DNA from 2 places in the Paenibacillus sp. J31R122 genome. Region 2 is predicted to be linked to the other one. Evidence: a T-box and tRNA genes for the amino acid it is inferred to sense, from the RefSeq annotation. Region 2 holds a T-box; the other holds one or more tRNA genes.
What was found. The T-box of region 2 lies ahead of AC0YN7_RS20665 (valine--tRNA ligase). A T-box ahead of a tRNA ligase gene usually reads a tRNA of that ligase, here a tRNA-Val.

Region 1: it has a tRNA-Val gene. The T-box ahead of AC0YN7_RS20665 (valine--tRNA ligase) is inferred to sense a tRNA for this amino acid. The anticodon was not compared.

The regions. Positions count from the first base shown of each region.
Region 1 is NZ_JBWDNM010000001.1:727,549-736,348, forward strand. It holds gene AC0YN7_RS02830 (hypothetical protein) at 55-222, shown strand; tRNA gene AC0YN7_RS02835 (tRNA-Met) at 333-409, shown strand; tRNA gene AC0YN7_RS02840 (tRNA-Ile) at 447-523, shown strand; tRNA gene AC0YN7_RS02845 (tRNA-Leu) at 544-629, shown strand; gene AC0YN7_RS02850 (hypothetical protein) at 671-1,279, shown strand; gene rnhA (ribonuclease H) at 1,323-1,976, shown strand; gene AC0YN7_RS02860 (uracil-DNA glycosylase) at 1,989-2,675, shown strand; gene AC0YN7_RS02865 (S-layer homology domain-containing protein) at 2,742-3,698, opposite strand; tRNA gene AC0YN7_RS02870 (tRNA-Val) at 3,833-3,908, shown strand; gene AC0YN7_RS02875 (helix-turn-helix domain-containing protein) at 4,654-5,466, opposite strand; gene AC0YN7_RS02880 (phytanoyl-CoA dioxygenase family protein) at 5,742-6,728, shown strand; gene AC0YN7_RS02885 (hypothetical protein) at 7,311-7,601, shown strand; gene AC0YN7_RS02890 (AraC family transcriptional regulator) at 7,991-8,800, shown strand, end outside.
Region 2 is NZ_JBWDNM010000013.1:66,698-75,497, forward strand. It holds gene hemL (glutamate-1-semialdehyde 2,1-aminomutase) at 1-1,228, shown strand, start outside; gene AC0YN7_RS20655 (RluA family pseudouridine synthase) at 1,277-2,263, shown strand; gene AC0YN7_RS20660 (LysM peptidoglycan-binding domain-containing protein) at 2,369-3,772, shown strand; T-box leader at 3,986-4,224, shown strand; gene AC0YN7_RS20665 (valine--tRNA ligase) at 4,280-6,922, shown strand; gene AC0YN7_RS20670 (bifunctional folylpolyglutamate synthase/dihydrofolate synthase) at 6,956-8,338, shown strand; gene murC (UDP-N-acetylmuramate--L-alanine ligase) at 8,346-8,800, shown strand, end outside.

The DNA of each region.
Region 1 (8,800 bases), on a different contig from region 2:
GTTAAGATCAATCGGCGAAAAATACTGGAGTGCATATGCATCAGGAGGGGTTCGATGTTAAGATGGGTGTATTGGGTCCGACTATATGAAACGAAGTTTCAAGCCGGGTGCCTTGTCAAACGTATGGAAAATGATTATTGGATATACGGGTACGAATGTCCAAATGAAGTTGAGGTATTTCGATCGAGAAAAGGACGATACGGTGTACGATTTATTCCATGAAAAAATTGTTTTTAAATTAATTTATAAAAATGCTTGACTTAAAACGGTCGAATATAGTATAGTAATTCTTGTCGCCAATTCAATAAGCTTCAAATCAAATGGAAACACGTCGCGGGGTGGAGCAGCCCGGTAGCTCGTCGGGCTCATAACCCGAAGGCCGCAGGTTCAAATCCTGCCCCCGCAACCAACCCTTTCGATGACTACGTTGAAATATACGTTTTCGAGGGCCCTTAGCTCAGTTGGTTAGAGCGGTCGGCTCATAACCGATTGGTCGGGGGTTCGAGTCCCTCAGGGCCCACCATTTGTAAAGCTTATCTCCATGCCGGGGTGGCGGAACTGGCAGACGCACAGGACTTAAAATCCTGCGGTGGGTGACCACCGTACGGGTTCGATTCCCGTCCTCGGCATACCTGAACAATCTAGCAGTACCAAGTTTTAAGAAGTACATATGAAAGAAAAGAATCCCTTTTCTCGACTTGCTAATTACAAGTTAAGAAATAGGGTTTTTTTTCTTTCAAGACATATGCGTTATAATAAAGAACGGAAGGGGACGGATTATTTGATAAGAGACGATAAGTTTGATGCCCAGTTAAAGGACAGCTCACGCAAGCTTTATGCGCAAGTTTTTGCATTAAAGGACTCTTTACATAACGAATTGCTGGAGAGATTTAAGAACGATCCTACAATTGTTGAGAATGGTGAGCGATGGAAGTTGCTAATTATGTCTGCGTCTGTTTCAACTGCACTCTTTAGTACTGTTCTATCAGGAAATAAAAATTTCCTATTGCTCTATACTTATTTTAAAATAAAACTAAAAGAATTTAATAGTGAGGGTGAAGTAGCGATGGACGATTGCATGCAATATATCGCTGACCTGCGGAATGGTGTAGAATACAGCTCAGAGCAATTTTCAGAGGCTGTGGCTCTTTGGTTATATTTTAGTATTAGGGGTAAGGATCAGTTTGTTGAGGAAGAATTAGCTCCATACAGTATAGTTGGTCAGTTTATTCATGATTATTTTTATAATTGGTTTGATAAAAATGTAGCGTTAAAATAAATAGATATCAAAATATACAGTTACGAAGGAGTGAGTCGTGTAAATGGCAGCAAGTAAGCATTATGTCGTATGGGTCGGCAACAGACCTGGTATTTATACAACGTGGAAAGAGTGCCAGGAGCAGGTGAACGGATTTACCGGAGCAAAATTCAAATCATTTGAATCAGCTCAGCAAGCGGCTGTTGCTTTTAAGGAAGGCTGGAAGGGCTACTGGGGACAAGAGAAGGCCTCTGGTAAGGCTAAGCCATACACTGAAGGAAAGAAGCAGAAATCTATAGTAAGCGAACAAACAATCGATTATAATAGCATCTCAGTCGATGTAGGGACGAGAGGTAATCCTGGGCCTGTGGAGTTCAAAGGGGTTGATACGCAGACGGGTGACCTTTTGTTCTACGTGGGACCGATTCCAAATGGAACGAATAATTTAGGCGAGTTTATTGCAGTTGTGCATGCACTCGATTATTTGAAGAAAAAGGGCTCCACTCAAACGATATATAGTGACTCTAGAACTGCGCTCAGTTGGATTCGCAATAAGAAGACGGCCTCGACATTGCCGCGCGACGCGTCGACCGCGAAGATTTGGGCTTTGACGGACTGGGCAACGGATTGGCTTCACAATAATAAGTATGATAATAAAATATTGAAGTGGAATACAGAAGAGTGGGGGGAAATTAGAGCGGATTTCGGCAGGAAATAGGAGGGGATTTTTTTGTCTATTCATTTCGATAACGATTGGTCACGCATTTTACAAGATGAGCTCAACCTACCATATTTCAAGAAGATAGAGGCTTTTCTAGTAGAGCGATCGAAGGAAGCTGTCATTTATCCCGAAATTTCGGACATATTTAGCGCTCTAAATTACACGCCCTATGAAGAAACGCGCGTTGTTATTTTAGGTCAAGACCCGTATCACGGTTCTGGACAAGCACATGGATTAAGTTTCTCTGTGCAGCCCGGAGTTCGAATTCCTCCATCACTAAAAAATATTTATAAAGAACTGCATGATGACATAGGCTGTTCAATTCCAGAGCATGGATCGTTACATTCATGGGCAAAGCAAGGGGTGCTATTGCTTAATACGGTGCTGACGGTTGAGGAGGGGGCTCCTAACTCACATCAAGGGATTGGTTGGGAGCAATTTACGGATCGGATTATATCCTCATTAAACGAGCGTAACGAGCCTGTCGTGTTTATACTGTGGGGTAAGCATGCTCAAGCGAAGGCGGCGAACATTGATGTGGATAAGCATCATATTATCGCTTCGCCGCATCCGAGCCCGTTTGCGGCTAGAAAGGGCTTCTTTGGCAGCAAACCATTCTCTCGAGCGAATACCTATCTTGAGAGTGTTGGTAGAGCTGCTGTAGACTGGACGATTTCAGAGCTAGAGGTGCACTGACAGGAAGAAAAAAGGCTTCTCCTCTATCTGATTAAATAATCAGATAAGTGGAGAAGCCTTAGTTCTCTATTCCGCAATGATGCCTGTGCTGGATCCTGAATTACTTGGTTCCATTGATTCTGGAAGCACTGGTTTTAATTTAGCATCTACATAAGTAGATACTTGAACGTCTGTAATGACTTGAGGGTACATTTTATCTGGATCAGGCAGTGTCGTTTCTACATAGATAATGGCTTTATCACCTTCGAAACCTATAGAGGCGATACGAATACCATAACCAGGATGTGCAACTTGCGTGCTGATGGTTACTTTGTTCACATCAGCGTTTACAGAGGTAACAGATAGTTTTAAATCAAGGGCTGGTTGCTCAGGTAATTCAGGAATAGGAGTGGTCTCCTTTACAAATTTGATGCCGTCATAAAGCCATCCAGCTGCTTCGCTGCGTGTAATGGCTTGCTTCGGATAAAACTTGTTCGAGCTATCTAACGTGACAATTTTGCTGATGAGCAGTTTTTGAATACTGTCCATATACTCTTTATTGATTTCACCCTCGTCTTCTATCAGCATGAAGATTTCAGTAAAGGCATAGTCGCCTTTCTTCATCATGGCTTTAAATAAGTGGTGAGCAAACTGCTCGCGCGTCATTTTGTCGCTAGCTTTTACTGTTTTAGGAATTTCAAGTCCGTTTAAGCTAGCAATAATGAAGGCATCGGAATACCAAGCATCATCCTTAATGTTAGGGAAAGAGTCGCTTGCTTTTGGTGCTTTAACGAAGCGAATATGGTCAATGTTGATGTCCAATCCGCGTACGATCATGGAAATGCCAGCCGCGTAGGTTAGTTTTCCTTGTGGATCAAATGTATCATTCTTTGTATTGCCGTTAATTATACCTAGCTTTTTTAGTTCAGCAATTTTTTGTGCATTTGGATCGTTGTTTACGTCTTTAAATGCCCACACGGTTTGTCCAAGCGTCAAAAGCATCATGGCTACTAAAGTCATAATTAATAACGGTCGCTTCTTCATACGATCACCTCTTCTTTAATTTGCTGCAGCACTTATTTGACGCAACTCACTGTCATATTGTTGCTTAACATTTTGAAAAAATTACTATTGACTTAAGTTTTGAATCCTGATATATTATTACTTGTCGCTAATATGATCTGATAGCTCAGCTGGGAGAGCGCCATCTTGACAGGGTGGAGGTCACAGGTTCGAACCCTGTTCAGATCACCATAACTTATAACTCGTAAAGCCTTGTCCAGCAAGGCTTTTTTTGTTTTTATTTTTATAAGCAATATTGGATGAAAGAGCGTTGATGTAAATATGATGTAAAAATGTTTATTTTAATGAATTTGAATGCAAAGCTCTGCTTCAATGGATAAACAAATGCACATAGGTCGGCTTTTTATTCTAACATCTATACTATTGCCGCTAATGTCCAGCACATTCCATTATAATCGCTTATTAGCCAAGTAAAGGCTTTGGATTGCAAGCAAGCAACTACTTGATAAAACAATAGTCATTGGTGTTGTTTTAGTATTTAGTTCCGTATTTCGGCCCAGGCTTATGGGACGGTACATGATTGGAAGAGCACATTGACTTGCCGCTGTGTATTAATAGAACTCTAAAAATAGAGTGCGGTATTTTCTATCGTTTATAGTCGCTGCTGTACAGAACTATATGAAGGGCCTAACATCAGCGAAAATCTTCTTTACAGAGGGTTTAAATTGGGACGTCATTGGAAACGTGAAGCTCAATAAGAGTCTGGCGCGTCAGCAGCAGGCCTACTATGTCCATGGTGAAGCCGGATTACTGACAATCTATTCTACTGTACGGTAGCCATGCTGGAAGGTCATCAGTTGGCTGTCATCGATTACTGAGGAATGGGACAAGTATGAGAGTTGAAATGCTGAAAAAAATTGAAAATACATGTTGTAGGTATTATTTGAACTAGAATAAGTGATGACTTATCATACTCCTATATGTCGCGTCCAGCCGTCCAGGACCTTTTGCGCACTTCTGATGGTGTGGAGTTTGACATTTCCTTTACTTGGCGTGCAAAATGATTTGCCGTTTTAAAGCCGCATCGGTCTGCTATTTCTCTAATAGGAAGGCCTGTATTTTGCAGTAATGAGATGCCTTTCTTAACCCGGAAATTCCATATGAAGGTTGATACTGGCATACCTGTTTCTTTTTGGAATAAGCGATTTAAATATTCAGGTGAAACGAAGGCTTTTTTTGCTAGTAAGGCTACGGTCAGATCCTCTGTATAATGTAATTGGATAAGAATCTTGGCTGCGCTTACAATTGGGTTCCGCTGAAAAGCGGGAAGCTGAATGCTAGATTCTATCATGAATAACTCAAATGCTGACAGGCTAAGCCTACAGATCAAAGAATTTTCAGAGTGGAGTTCCTTCAGATGGAGATTTAATAATAAATTCATAAGTTGATTCATTTCATCGGATATTGGAATCTGTAATGGAAGAGTCCTCAATCGGGTATCCAAATGCAATTGATCTACATGAATTTCGATCCATTGATGCCAAGTTTCTTGGTTCTTAGAGAATTCAAAATATTCATGGTGATTTGGTTCTAGAAGAAAGACATGACCTTCTTTTATTTTAAATGATACTTGGTCAATAAATACTTGTATCTCTCCCGAATGTAGGAATACTAGCTGGTAATGCTTTTTGATACGAGGTCCGCAAGTGCCTCCAGGAGGATAAATGATCGTACCGATCTCTGTATTCGTAACATTCAAGTGTGACAGCGACTCATCATTAATTACCATACCCTACCTCTTTTCGTTTGATTTCTTTATTTCATTCACAGATAATAACTGAACTCTAAATTTACCATGAAACAAGAAGAATGTGAATGAAGATGTCAAATTCAGATACATATTAAAGGATTTGTGCATTCCTGGTTCACCTCTCACTGGTATAAAATAGATTACATAGAAATGGAGGTTGGTTAATCAATAAAGAAAGCCTCTGGAAGCGAGAAAATTCACTAAAATCGATTGCAACATCCATTTGAAGGACATGCATTTAGGGAGGAATTTCTATGAGTAGAGATCGCTATCTAGTCAGTGTTGAACAGTATGTACATTACCAAAAGAACGGGTATATTTTAATTCCAGGTTTATTGGCCAGTGATGATTGGCAGAGAATCGCCAAGCTCATGATAGATATGTATGAGGGCAAACATACAATTGAAGGCTTTGAAAAAAAAGCTCCAGGTTCTGAAAGCAGTGTGGCGATCGATCAACAGATTCAAGATTTGACCCGGGAGCATATGCTTCATCGTATTGATCCAACTATTGAATGGGCACTTCTCCATACGCAATTGCTTGATGTTATAGAGGCATTGATTGGCCCGGATGTTGTTGCGTTACAGAGTATGCTATTCTTCAACCCACCAGGTCGTGGAGGTCAAGGCTGGCACCAGGATTCCTTCTATATTCCAACAAACCCAGATACTTTGGTTGGTGCATGGGTAGCGCTTGACGTTGTAGATGAAGAGAATGGCTGTTTGTGGGTCGTTCCAGGTTCAAACAATGAGCCAATTTATCCTCCTGATTTAACATCTGTATCCCTTCACTCGAGAGATGCTTTTGCGGATCTTAATCCTATTCAAAATGCGAGCCACCTCGATGATGAAGTAAACACCTTATCAAAAATCGCTGGGAAATATGATCCTCCGATTCCGATAAGAATGCAGCCAGGGGATGTCCTTTTCTTCGATTCACACTTGCTTCATCGGTCACATCCGAACAAGACAACAGATAGGTTCCGCAAGTCTTTTGTCGGACATTATTGTAATGCACGTTCGTGGATACCCTGGAATCATGGGGAACCATTTGAAGGGGATTCTGCAAACTATCTCCATATCTTAGGGCGGGGAAGTTCTCATATGCCTTTTGCTTCACCGAAGTTTGGTACAGAAGTTGAGCTTAGCGATCATAGTGATGATGGACAATCACGACGAATGATGGGCATGGGGGACAAATTGATGCCAGTGATGACTATAAATTCTGATCACGAGGACTAATTCAGGTTCGTGTGCATGAAATAGCAAGATTTTCGGAGAAAGTTGCTAGATATCGTAAACAAAAGGTTGATCTTCTTCGTTGAATATCAACCTTTTGTTTTGTAATATGATTTATTTATTATATTAAATAAGAGAAGAGGAACGTAAGTTCTTAATGGTAATTGGTACACATTCTTGTCATCCGTCAAAGTTGTCTAAGGACACACAAGTACCACCATAAAAATGATTAAAAAATCTTGATATAACAGACTTTTTATTTTTAATGTAGGGACATTTGCGTCTTAAGAAAATGCACAAATGTGCCTACATTGTCGTCAAAAGACACAATAGTGCCTACATTCTCGCGAAAAAAGCTGCAATTGTTTGTGTAACAAGAAAATAGTCCATTAAATTGCCATCTATAGACGGATGCTTAGTTTTATCGGAACATTTTCTTGTCATTTCTCTATATCAAGGAATTGATCCGATTGCCGTTTTATTGAATATAATATGTTCCAGTCTAGTCGCTGATATTGCGATGTTGATTGAACTTTCGATAAGGATCAATGGGGAGGATAGGTTCCAGACGATGGTGTTGGAGGCGTGAAAATTGATAGAAACAGAACCGTCTCCTATAGCTGGTCAGGAAATTCCACTCACGATTCCCTCGTGATGAATAAATTTTATGGCAATGTAACCGATGACAGAATTACTACAATCGAATTGCTTTTGACGGACAAGGAAACAGGCAATCTGACGCCGATGCGCGAAGAGATAACGAATGATCACATGTTCCTATTCATATGGGAAGAAAAAAATGGAAGTATCGAGTGGCAAGTTGTTCGCGGCTTCATCAAGGCTGGCAAGTTTATCTATGAGCACAAGCTCAGTTAACGATTAATGAGTAGATGTGGTTATTTTTCGGAAGGTTTTTAACAGTAAAAGATAAGTTACAAAGGCGGTAGTAAACTTGGTTATGTTCAACTCCCATGAAAATTAAATCTCGTAGTTGCAGAAAAAGTCAGTAGTATGGATAGACGGAGCTCTTTCTTTTGGAAAGGCAGCCGGGTGATCGGTTGCCTTTTTTTCAAATATCTGCAGTTTAGAATAATAATACGATCAAGGTTATTCATGGCTTAGCTAACACAATATGTGGTAGATTATTGAAAGGACGGTTCAAAGGACTAATTGATGAAGTCTAAACCTATTATCAGCATTATGACGCCAACTTAAGTTTATAATAGGCTAGGATAATCTCTACTGCAAGGAAGAGGAGAATCGATATGTTCTATCAAGATTTAAAGCTGGAAGAGGAATTAATTGTCGAATGGCGAATCGATGAGGAGACCGAGCATGAGTTGCACATGCACGATCTGTTGGAAATCAATGTTCTATTGGAAAATAACGCCGAGTTCAGATTGCTGAACCGGTCGTACTCCGGCGAATCCGGGGACGTCTTCATCTTCCGTCCTTACGAGCCTCATTATAATTTGGCTAAGAAATCCGATGAGCCGATCAATTGGATTATGGTGTTATTCTCTCCTTCGATCGTGAGAATGATTCCGTACGGGTATAAGCTGCTGTATCCGTTCTACACCCAAGCCGTTTCTCCGTATATTCTCGCTTCGACTGCGTATGCGCGCAATATCCATGTCGCCGCTTTGGCGGCGTACGAAGAGCAAGAACGACGGTTGCCGGGCTGGGAATCGAAACAGTTCATGCATTTCATTGATATTTTACTTCAAATTTACCGCTATACGTTGGAGATGTCTTCAAACCCGGAAAACCCGGATGTTGACGTTGATATGGGAGTAATATCTGTCGTGGAGCATATATTGAAGCATATCACGGAGGACATCGACGTACATGATTTAATCGAGATGTGCGGCAAGGGGAAGACGTATTTATATACCAAGTTCAAACAGACGGTCGGAGTAACGCCAAATCAGTTCATTCATCGGATGAGGATGCAGATCGCGATGTACTTGCTTAAGACGACGGATCGGTCGATTACGGATATCACCTTCGACTGTGGTTATCATTCGATTCATTACTTCAACAAGCATTTCAAGCAATTCCAGGGCATTTCTCCA
Region 2 (8,800 bases):
CGGTGTGAATAGCCCGGTTCGTGCATTCAAATCAGTCGGCTTAAATCCTGCTTATATGGAGCGAGGACAAGGAAGCTATATCTACGATATTGATGGCAACAGCTATATCGATTATGTTGCGTCTTGGGGTCCGTTAATTATGGGCCACGCCCATCCCGAAGTTATCGAAGCGATTAAACGTACAGCTGAGAAAGGGACGAGCTTTGGCGCTCCGACCGAGCTGGAGACGTTGATGGCTGAGCTGGTATGCGAGCGAGTTCCATCGGTTGATGTGGTGCGGATGGTTAATTCAGGTACAGAAGCAACGATGAGCGCGCTGCGTCTTGCGCGTGGATATACGAAGCGCAGTAAAATTTTGAAATTCGAAGGCTCCTATCATGGTCATGCGGATAGCTTGCTTATTAAAGCAGGATCAGGTGTAGCTACACTTGGTTTGCCAGATAGTCCAGGCGTTCCCGAGCATGTAGCATCACATACCATCACTGTGCCTTACAATGATATCGAATCCGTTAAATTGGCGTTTGAGAAATTTGGCGAAGAGATCGCTTGTGTTATTGTAGAGCCAATTGCCGGCAATATGGGTGTAGTACCGCCTCTCCCAGGTTTTCTGCAAGGACTTCGCGATATAACGACACGATACGGCAGCGTCCTTATTTTCGATGAGGTTATGACAGGCTTTCGGGTTGGTTATAGCTGTGCGCAAGGCCTATATGGCATCATGCCGGATCTATCCTGCTTCGGTAAAGTAATCGGCGGCGGACTTCCAGTAGGGGCATATGGCGGTAAACGCGAACTGATGGAAATGATCGCGCCAAGCGGTCCGATCTACCAAGCGGGTACATTATCAGGTAATCCACTCGCTATGGCAGCGGGTTATACAACGTTAAGCTTGCTGACGCACGAAACTTATGAGCTATTGGAGAGGCAAGCAGTCAGACTTCAGCTAGGGTTTGAAGCGAATGCACGCAAGCATGGCATCGCAAACACGATTAATCGTGTAGGCTCCATGGTTTGTCCGTTTTTCACCGATACCTTTGTTATTAATTTTGAAACGGCCAAAACATCGGACCTTGAAAGGTTTAAGGCGTACTTTGCCGCAATGCTCGATCTGGGAGTAAGCATAGCGCCATCTCAATTCGAGGGAATGTTCGTTTCAGCTGTTCATACGAATGAGGATATCGACGCGACGATAGCTGCTCATGATATCGCGTTAGGCCGCTTGAATTAGGCTTAAGAAGCAAGTAAGCAATCGCAAGCAATGGAGGTTGCAAATTACATGACATTTCAGAATGCGAGACGAAATGGACAATGGCTGGAGCTGGATTGGACGGAGCTCGGTACTTGTACTGTTTCTGATACTGAAATCCATACGGAAAACGGGACGGCAGCAACGCCTGTCCCTTCGCAGCCGCGAGCTGGCAGTCATCCGCACGATGTGCGGCAGTGGCTGCTGGCTCGTTCCTTTTTTCCGGCTAAGTGGATAAATAGATTATTTTCAGTTGGAGGTATTGGTTGGAGAGGTAATACGCTTCAGCTGCTCGCTTACACTCCGATCGATCCGCAAAAGGATCCTATATATCGCAAAGCATTAACAGCTTCTAAGGTAGAGGCACCTACTGTGTTGTATGAGGACGATTTTTGCATAGTATTTCATAAGCCTGCAGGTATGCCTGTGCATGAGTCTACCCCTGGCCAAATTGGAACCTTAGACGAAGCAGCTGCTAGGCATGCGTTAAAACAAGGCGATCCGCTCCAAATTCGCCACATCCACCGACTAGATGACGAAACCTCTGGGCCAGTTTTGTATGCAAAAAATGATTTGGCGCAATGGAAGCTGGATGAAGCGATGCGCAGCAAGGAAATCGACAGGCAGTATATCGCAGTAGTCCATGGGCGTGTCACGAAAGCCTCGGGCACAATAAACCTGCCAATCGGCAAGGATAGACATCATCGTGCGAGGCGGCGAGTAACGGATAACGGTGATCAGGCAATTACTCACTATGAAGTGGCCGAGGCTGGATCTTGGGCATCAATCGTGCGAGTGAAGCTGGAGACAGGCCGAACGCATCAAATTCGTGTTCATATGAGTCATATCGGTCATCCTCTTCTTGGAGATGTTTTATATGGCGGCGATAAAAAATTGTTGCCTCATCAAGCGTTGCATGGTGAAAGATTAATTTTCCCTCATCCATGGTCTGATCAGCGAATTGAGGTACATGCGGTCTGGCCGGAATGGTTGACGAAGCTAGCTTCGAAAATTTAATTCCCGTTCAAATTGATAGTCATGCTACAGCCTGCCCTGCCATATAGATAAGTAGTGAATGTAACGTTAGCCCAAGCATTCAGTACAAGAAGGGAGGACTTAGACGTGTCGGATCATACAAACGGGTTACGCTTTGATGTGTATGAGCGCGTCCATTTGCCCGATGATGTTGCGGCAATAGACGAGCTGGAGGAAATTGAGCTTGTTCCCCGCATTCAAGTCATAGATCAGGGGGATCATGCTGTTCTAAAAGGACAGTTGCTCTTAAGCGGCATATATCGGAGTCAAAATGATTCTGATGTTCCACTTACGCTCGAGCATTGGATTCCAGTCGAAATTACGCTGCCGATGAACCGTATTACGCGGCTGGATGATATCTCGATTGAGATCGATAACTTTGATGTCGATTTGCTATCAGCTCGGACGCTGAATGTTACAGGCGTCTTATCCTTGCGAGGTATTTCTGCTCAACCTATAGTGGATCAACAGGAAAACGCATGGAGAGAAGAACCGTTCACCGTCGTCCATCAACGACAACCATATGATGAACGGCTAGAGGAGGAGTTTGCCGCGGAAGCGGGAAGCGCTGAACAGTCGTACATATCGGAGGAAGAGGTACTGGAGTCAGAAACAGATGTCGTTTACGAGAAGCAGCAAGAGTGGGCGGATAATTCTGAAGCTACGGTTACGATATCTTCGTCAACAACCGACTCCGGATGGTCGTCCGCACAGTTTTTTGCTCCAAATGCCCAAATTCCTGAAGTGGAGGCAGAAACGGAATCGCATCAGGAATCGGAAGAGAATGCAAGGGAGATTACGTACAGCTCTCAAATAACGAGTGATGAAGGCTGGCTTGCCTCATCCTCTCAGTATGTTGAGACTGTCGAATCAGAACCAGGACGTCAAGAGCAAAATCTGTTCGCAGGATGGGAACAAGCAGAGCGAATAGCAAACGCGCAAGCGTTGTATCAGCAGCAGCAAGAGCAAGAGCTGGAGCAAGAGCAGGGACAGGAATTAGTGCAGGAACTGGAGCATGATCTGAAGGAAGAGCAGGAAAGAGAGTTTGGACAGGAACAGTATCGCGAGCCAGAGCAAATTGTTGAACAGCCTCCTGAGCAGGAAAAGCAGGAGCTGCGTATTGCCTTTTCTGGCAAGCAGCCTGAGAGCAATAGCGGTTCGGCACCGAATGTCGGGATAATGACATTGCTTCAATCGAGCAGGCGTGAGCAAGCAACGCGCCAAGCAGCAGAGCAGGTAGTAGCTAAACAGCTTGCGGATGAAAAGGCGCGCGTGCAAGCCTCTGGAGATGAAATTGAATGGCAAAATTTATTTCTGGGCAGGCAGACGGAAGATAATGATTTCCGTAAAATTCGGGTATGTATCGTTCAGAGGGACGAAACATTAGAGCTTATCGCGTTGCGATACAGCATGAAGCCGAGGGATTTATTATTGCACAACCGCTTAGATGAGTCTTCTATAACAGAAGGTCAGCTTCTTTACATTCCATAATGATCGTACGGAACAGGACTGGATCGTAATACTTGCTCGGCAGTAGCTGTAAGCATCGTTTCGGTGCATACAGCTACTTTTTTGATTAGTTTGAGAGCTGAAAGCTTGATCTCCAAGCTTTCAGCACCTTTCTGTTTCAGGAAAGCCTGATAGCCGCGTATGCCTGGGTTGACTCAGAAGCGCAACAAAGGTATGATTAAACATATATGTGCAACAAAAACGTTGAAGGGGAATAGTACGCAGTGAAGCCTTCAGAGAGCGGAACCGTAACGCTGAGAGGTTCTGCAGGATGTGACTGCTACGGGTCGCCCCGGAGTTGCCTGAACGAAGCTAGAGCAATTATGCTCGGTTCAAGTCAGGCCGGCCGCAGCCGTTATCTGTTTGAGTGTCATGCGGTATTTTTCGCGTGAAACAAAGGTGGTACCACGGAAGCTAAACCTTTCGTCCTTTATGATAAGGGCGGAAGGTTTTTTGTATTTTTACATCGATTTGTGGAGGATGGAATGAATGTCAGAAAATCAAACGACAAATGCAATGCCAACGACATATGATCCGAAGGCAGCGGAGCAGAAATGGTACGATTTCTGGACTCAGGGAAAATTTTTCGAGGCAGGCAAACGTCCGGATGCAAAGCCGTATACGATTGTTATACCGCCTCCTAATGTTACGGGTATGCTCCATATCGGGCATGCGCTTGACTTTACCTTGCAGGATATCCTAATTCGTACGAAGCGTATGCAGGGTTATGATGCGCTTTGGCTGCCAGGCACAGACCATGCTGGTATTGCAACGCAAACGAGAGTCGAGCAGAAGCTGCGTGAGCAAGGCATATCCCGTTATGACCTAGGAAGAGAAGCGTTTCTAGAGAAGGTCTGGGAGTGGAAGGATGAGTATGCGAATACAATTCGAGATCAGTGGGCAAAGATGGGGCTTTCACTTGATTATTCGAGAGAGCGATTCACGCTGGATGAGGGACTATCCAAAGCTGTTCGCGAAGTATTCGTTCGTCTTTATGAGAAAGGTCTTATTTATCGCGGCAAAAAAATAATTAACTGGGATCCAGCAGCACGTACTGCACTTTCGGATATCGAGGTGGATTACAAGGAGCTGAATGGACATCTATATCACTTGAAATACCCATTAAAGGATGGCTCCGGATTTATTACGGTAGCGACGACTCGTCCCGAGACCATGCTTGGCGATACTGCGGTTGCCGTTCATCCTGAGGATGATCGTTATAAGCATTTAATTGGTCAGTTTATTGCTCTTCCAATAATTGGACGAGAAATCCCGATTATTGCTGACGATTATGTAGATAAGGAATTTGGTTCTGGTGCTGTTAAAATTACACCTGCTCACGACCCTAATGACTTTGAAGTCGGTGAGCGTCACAGCCTGCCGCAAATCATTGTAATGGATGAAACAGGTACAATGAACGCAGAGGCGGGGCCTTACCAAGGACTTGATCGCGCAGATTGCCGGAAGCAGATTGTGAAGGATTTGCAAGAGCAGGGCGTATGTGTTGAAATCGAAGACCATGTGCATCAGGTTGGACACAGCGAGCGAAGCGGCGCGGTTGTAGAGCCGTATTTGTCGACGCAATGGTTCGTTGCCATGAAGCCTTTAGCCGATGCTGCGATTGCTGCTCAGAAGGCGGGCAATGGCGTTAATTTTGTACCGGAACGGTTTGAGAAAATATACTTTAACTGGATTGAAAATGTACGTGACTGGTGTATTTCAAGGCAGCTTTGGTGGGGACACCGTATTCCGACCTGGTATGACGATGCAACCGGTGAAATGCATGTTTCCCGTGACGATATGACTGGTGAAAATCTGCATCAAGATAATGACGTGCTCGATACTTGGTTCAGCTCCGCGCTCTGGCCGTTCTCGACTCTAGGCTGGCCGGATCAAACGGAAGACCTGAAGCGATACTATCCAACGGATGTGCTCGTAACCGGATATGACATCATTTATTTCTGGGTTGCCCGCATGATCTTTACTGCGCTTGAATTTACCGAGCAGCCGCCTTTCAAAGACGTATTGTTCCATGGTCTCGTTCGCGACTCCGAAGGACAAAAAATGTCTAAATCAAAAGGCAACGGCGTTGATCCATTAGAGGTTATCGATCAGTATGGTGCTGATGCTATGCGCTATATGATATCCACTAGCAGCACGCCTGGACAAGATTTGCGCTTCCGCTACGAGAAGGTTGAACAGGCTCGTAACTTTGCCAACAAGATATGGAATGCATCGCGCTTTGCGCTTATGAATCTTGAAGGTGTAGAAGCCAAAGATATTGATATAACGGTTCAGCTTGGAACGGCTGATCGTTGGATTTTGCACCGCTTAAACGAAACGGTTCGTGATGTAACTCGTTTAATTGACAGTTACGAATTTGGTGAGACTGGACGCTTGCTCAATAACTTCATTTGGGACGATCTTTGCGATTGGTATATCGAATTTGCTAAGCTTAGCTTGTATGGCACGGATGAAGCGGCGAAGAAGGCGACTCAATCGGTGCTCGCTTATGTACTTGATCGTACGCAGCGGTTAATTCATCCATTCATGCCGTTTATCAGCGAAGAGATATGGCAGCACTTGCCGCATGAAGGAGAAACAATTACGCTGGCAGAATGGCCAGTTTATGATGCGGCTCTGGAAGCTCCTGATGCGGTAAAAGAGATGGAACTGCTTATGGATATCATTCGAGCGGTACGCAATATCCGCGCGGAAGTTAACGTGCCTATGAGTAAGAAAATCGAGCTTCTTATCAAGCCATCGGGTGAAGCGGAATCCGCTATATTCGCCCGTAACGAAGAGTTTATTAAACGATTCTGCGGAACATCCGTGCTAGAGGCAGGTATGCATATTAGTGCGCCGGACAAGGCAATGACAGCAATCATAACGGGCGCCGATCTTTATTTGCCGCTTGCTGGCCTAATCGACATTGCACAGGAAATTGCGCGTCTTGAGAAGGAACATCAGCACTTGAACACAGAGGTTGAGCGAGTTGAGAAGAAGCTTAGCAACGAAGGGTTTGTAGCAAAGGCGCCTGCAAAGGTCATTGAAGAGGAACGCGGTAAAATGAATGATTATGCAGAAAAACGCGATAAGGTACTTGCGAGGATTGCAGAATTACGCGGATAGGCTGCAAAAACGGAAGAAGGTACGAATAGTATGATGGAACAACATATAGAGCAGCGGCCAAGTGAGCCGCTGCATTCCTATGGCGATGCTGTTAATTGGATTAATGGGCTTATCCCATTTGGTATTCGCCCAGGCTTAGATCGGATCGAGCAGCTTATGATGCTGCTCGACAATCCGCATCGTAGACTAAAATTTATTCATGTAGCTGGTACGAACGGCAAAGGCTCGACCTGTGCTTATTTAACTAACGTGCTTGTACGCAGCGGTTATGATGTTGGTACATTTACATCGCCGTATATTACGAAGTTTACGAATCGTTTCCAGTATAATGGAGTAGATATTGAAGAAGAGACGCTTCTGAAGCTAGCAAATGAGTTGAAGCCGCATGTGGAAGCTATTGCCGAGACAGAGCTAGGTTCACCGACGATGTTTGAGGTGTCGACAGCGCTAGCTATACTTTTTTACGCGAGAGTCACTTATCCAGATTATGTTGTATGGGAGACTGGGCTTGGCGGGCGGCTTGATGTGACGAATATCGTGCAGCCGGTCATCTCCGTTATTACGAATATTGGACATGACCATATGGATCGTCTGGGAGATACGCTCGCAGCTGTCGCAAACGAGAAGGCGGGCATTATTAAAGCGGCCGTTCCTGTCGTAAGCGGGGTAACGCAGCCTGAAGCAGTAGAAGTAATCAAGAGAGTAGCAGCGGAGAAACGTAGCTCGCTTTATTTGCTCGGTGAACAGTTCCATGAAACGGAGCTGACTGTTCGCGAGGATGAGCAAACCTTCCGCTTCGATAATTTGTTTCGCACGATCGAGCCTTTAACGATTACGCTAAACGGCGAGCATCAACGGACAAATGCCGCGGTTGCAGTTATGACGCTTGAGGTGCTTCGCCAATATAACGCGCTTGTCGTTGAAGATGATATGCTCGCGGAGGGACTGCGTACTGCCACTTGGCCGGGAAGGCTTGAGATGGTGGCAGACGCACCACGTATTTTGCTAGATGGAGCTCATAATCCGGAAGGAGCAGAAATGCTCGTTGCCGCTTTAAAAAATACTTATAAGTATGATCGTTTACATCTTATGATGGGTATGCTGGAGAATAAGAATCATCGTGATGTGCTCAAGCATATACTACCCATAGTGGATACGCTAATTTTGACCGAGCCTGATTATCGAATGAAAAAAGAAGCAAACGCTTTGGCTGATTTGGTACGGGAAATGCGGCAGCAACAGCCAAATGAGCATTCTTTCGAGCTAGTGGTTGAAGAGGATTGGCATACGGCGTTAAAAAAACTACAACAGTTAACCGGGGAGAATGACCTTGGGGTCGTAACAGGCACGCTTTATTTAATAGCTGATGTTCGCTCCAGCATATTGTTCAACTCGGAATCTGAAAAAGGTTGGTGAACCGTCTTTGAATACGGCAGAACATGTTCATTTCATCGGAATCGGCGGTTACGGAATGAGTGCCATTGCCCGCGTCATGCTGGAAATGGGCTATAAAGTTACTGGATCCGATGTTGCGCGTCAAGAATTAACAGAAAAGCTTGCTGCTAATGGCGCTAGCATTTTTATCGGACACCAGCCTGAGCATGTAAGAGGAGCCGATTTGGTCGTTTACTCCACAGCTCTTTCCAAAGATAATGTTGAACGAGTTGCAGCAGAGGCATTAAATATCCCGGTTCTGCATCGGTCACAAATGCTGGCAAAATTAATGAATGCGGGTAAAGGAATCGCTGTAGCAGGCGCGCATGGGAAAACAACAACGTCTTCGATGATAGCGCTTGTTATGGAATCGTGTAATGCAGATCCGACCTATATTATCGGGGGCGAGATTGTTAACGTTGGCACGAATGCGAAAGCAGGAAA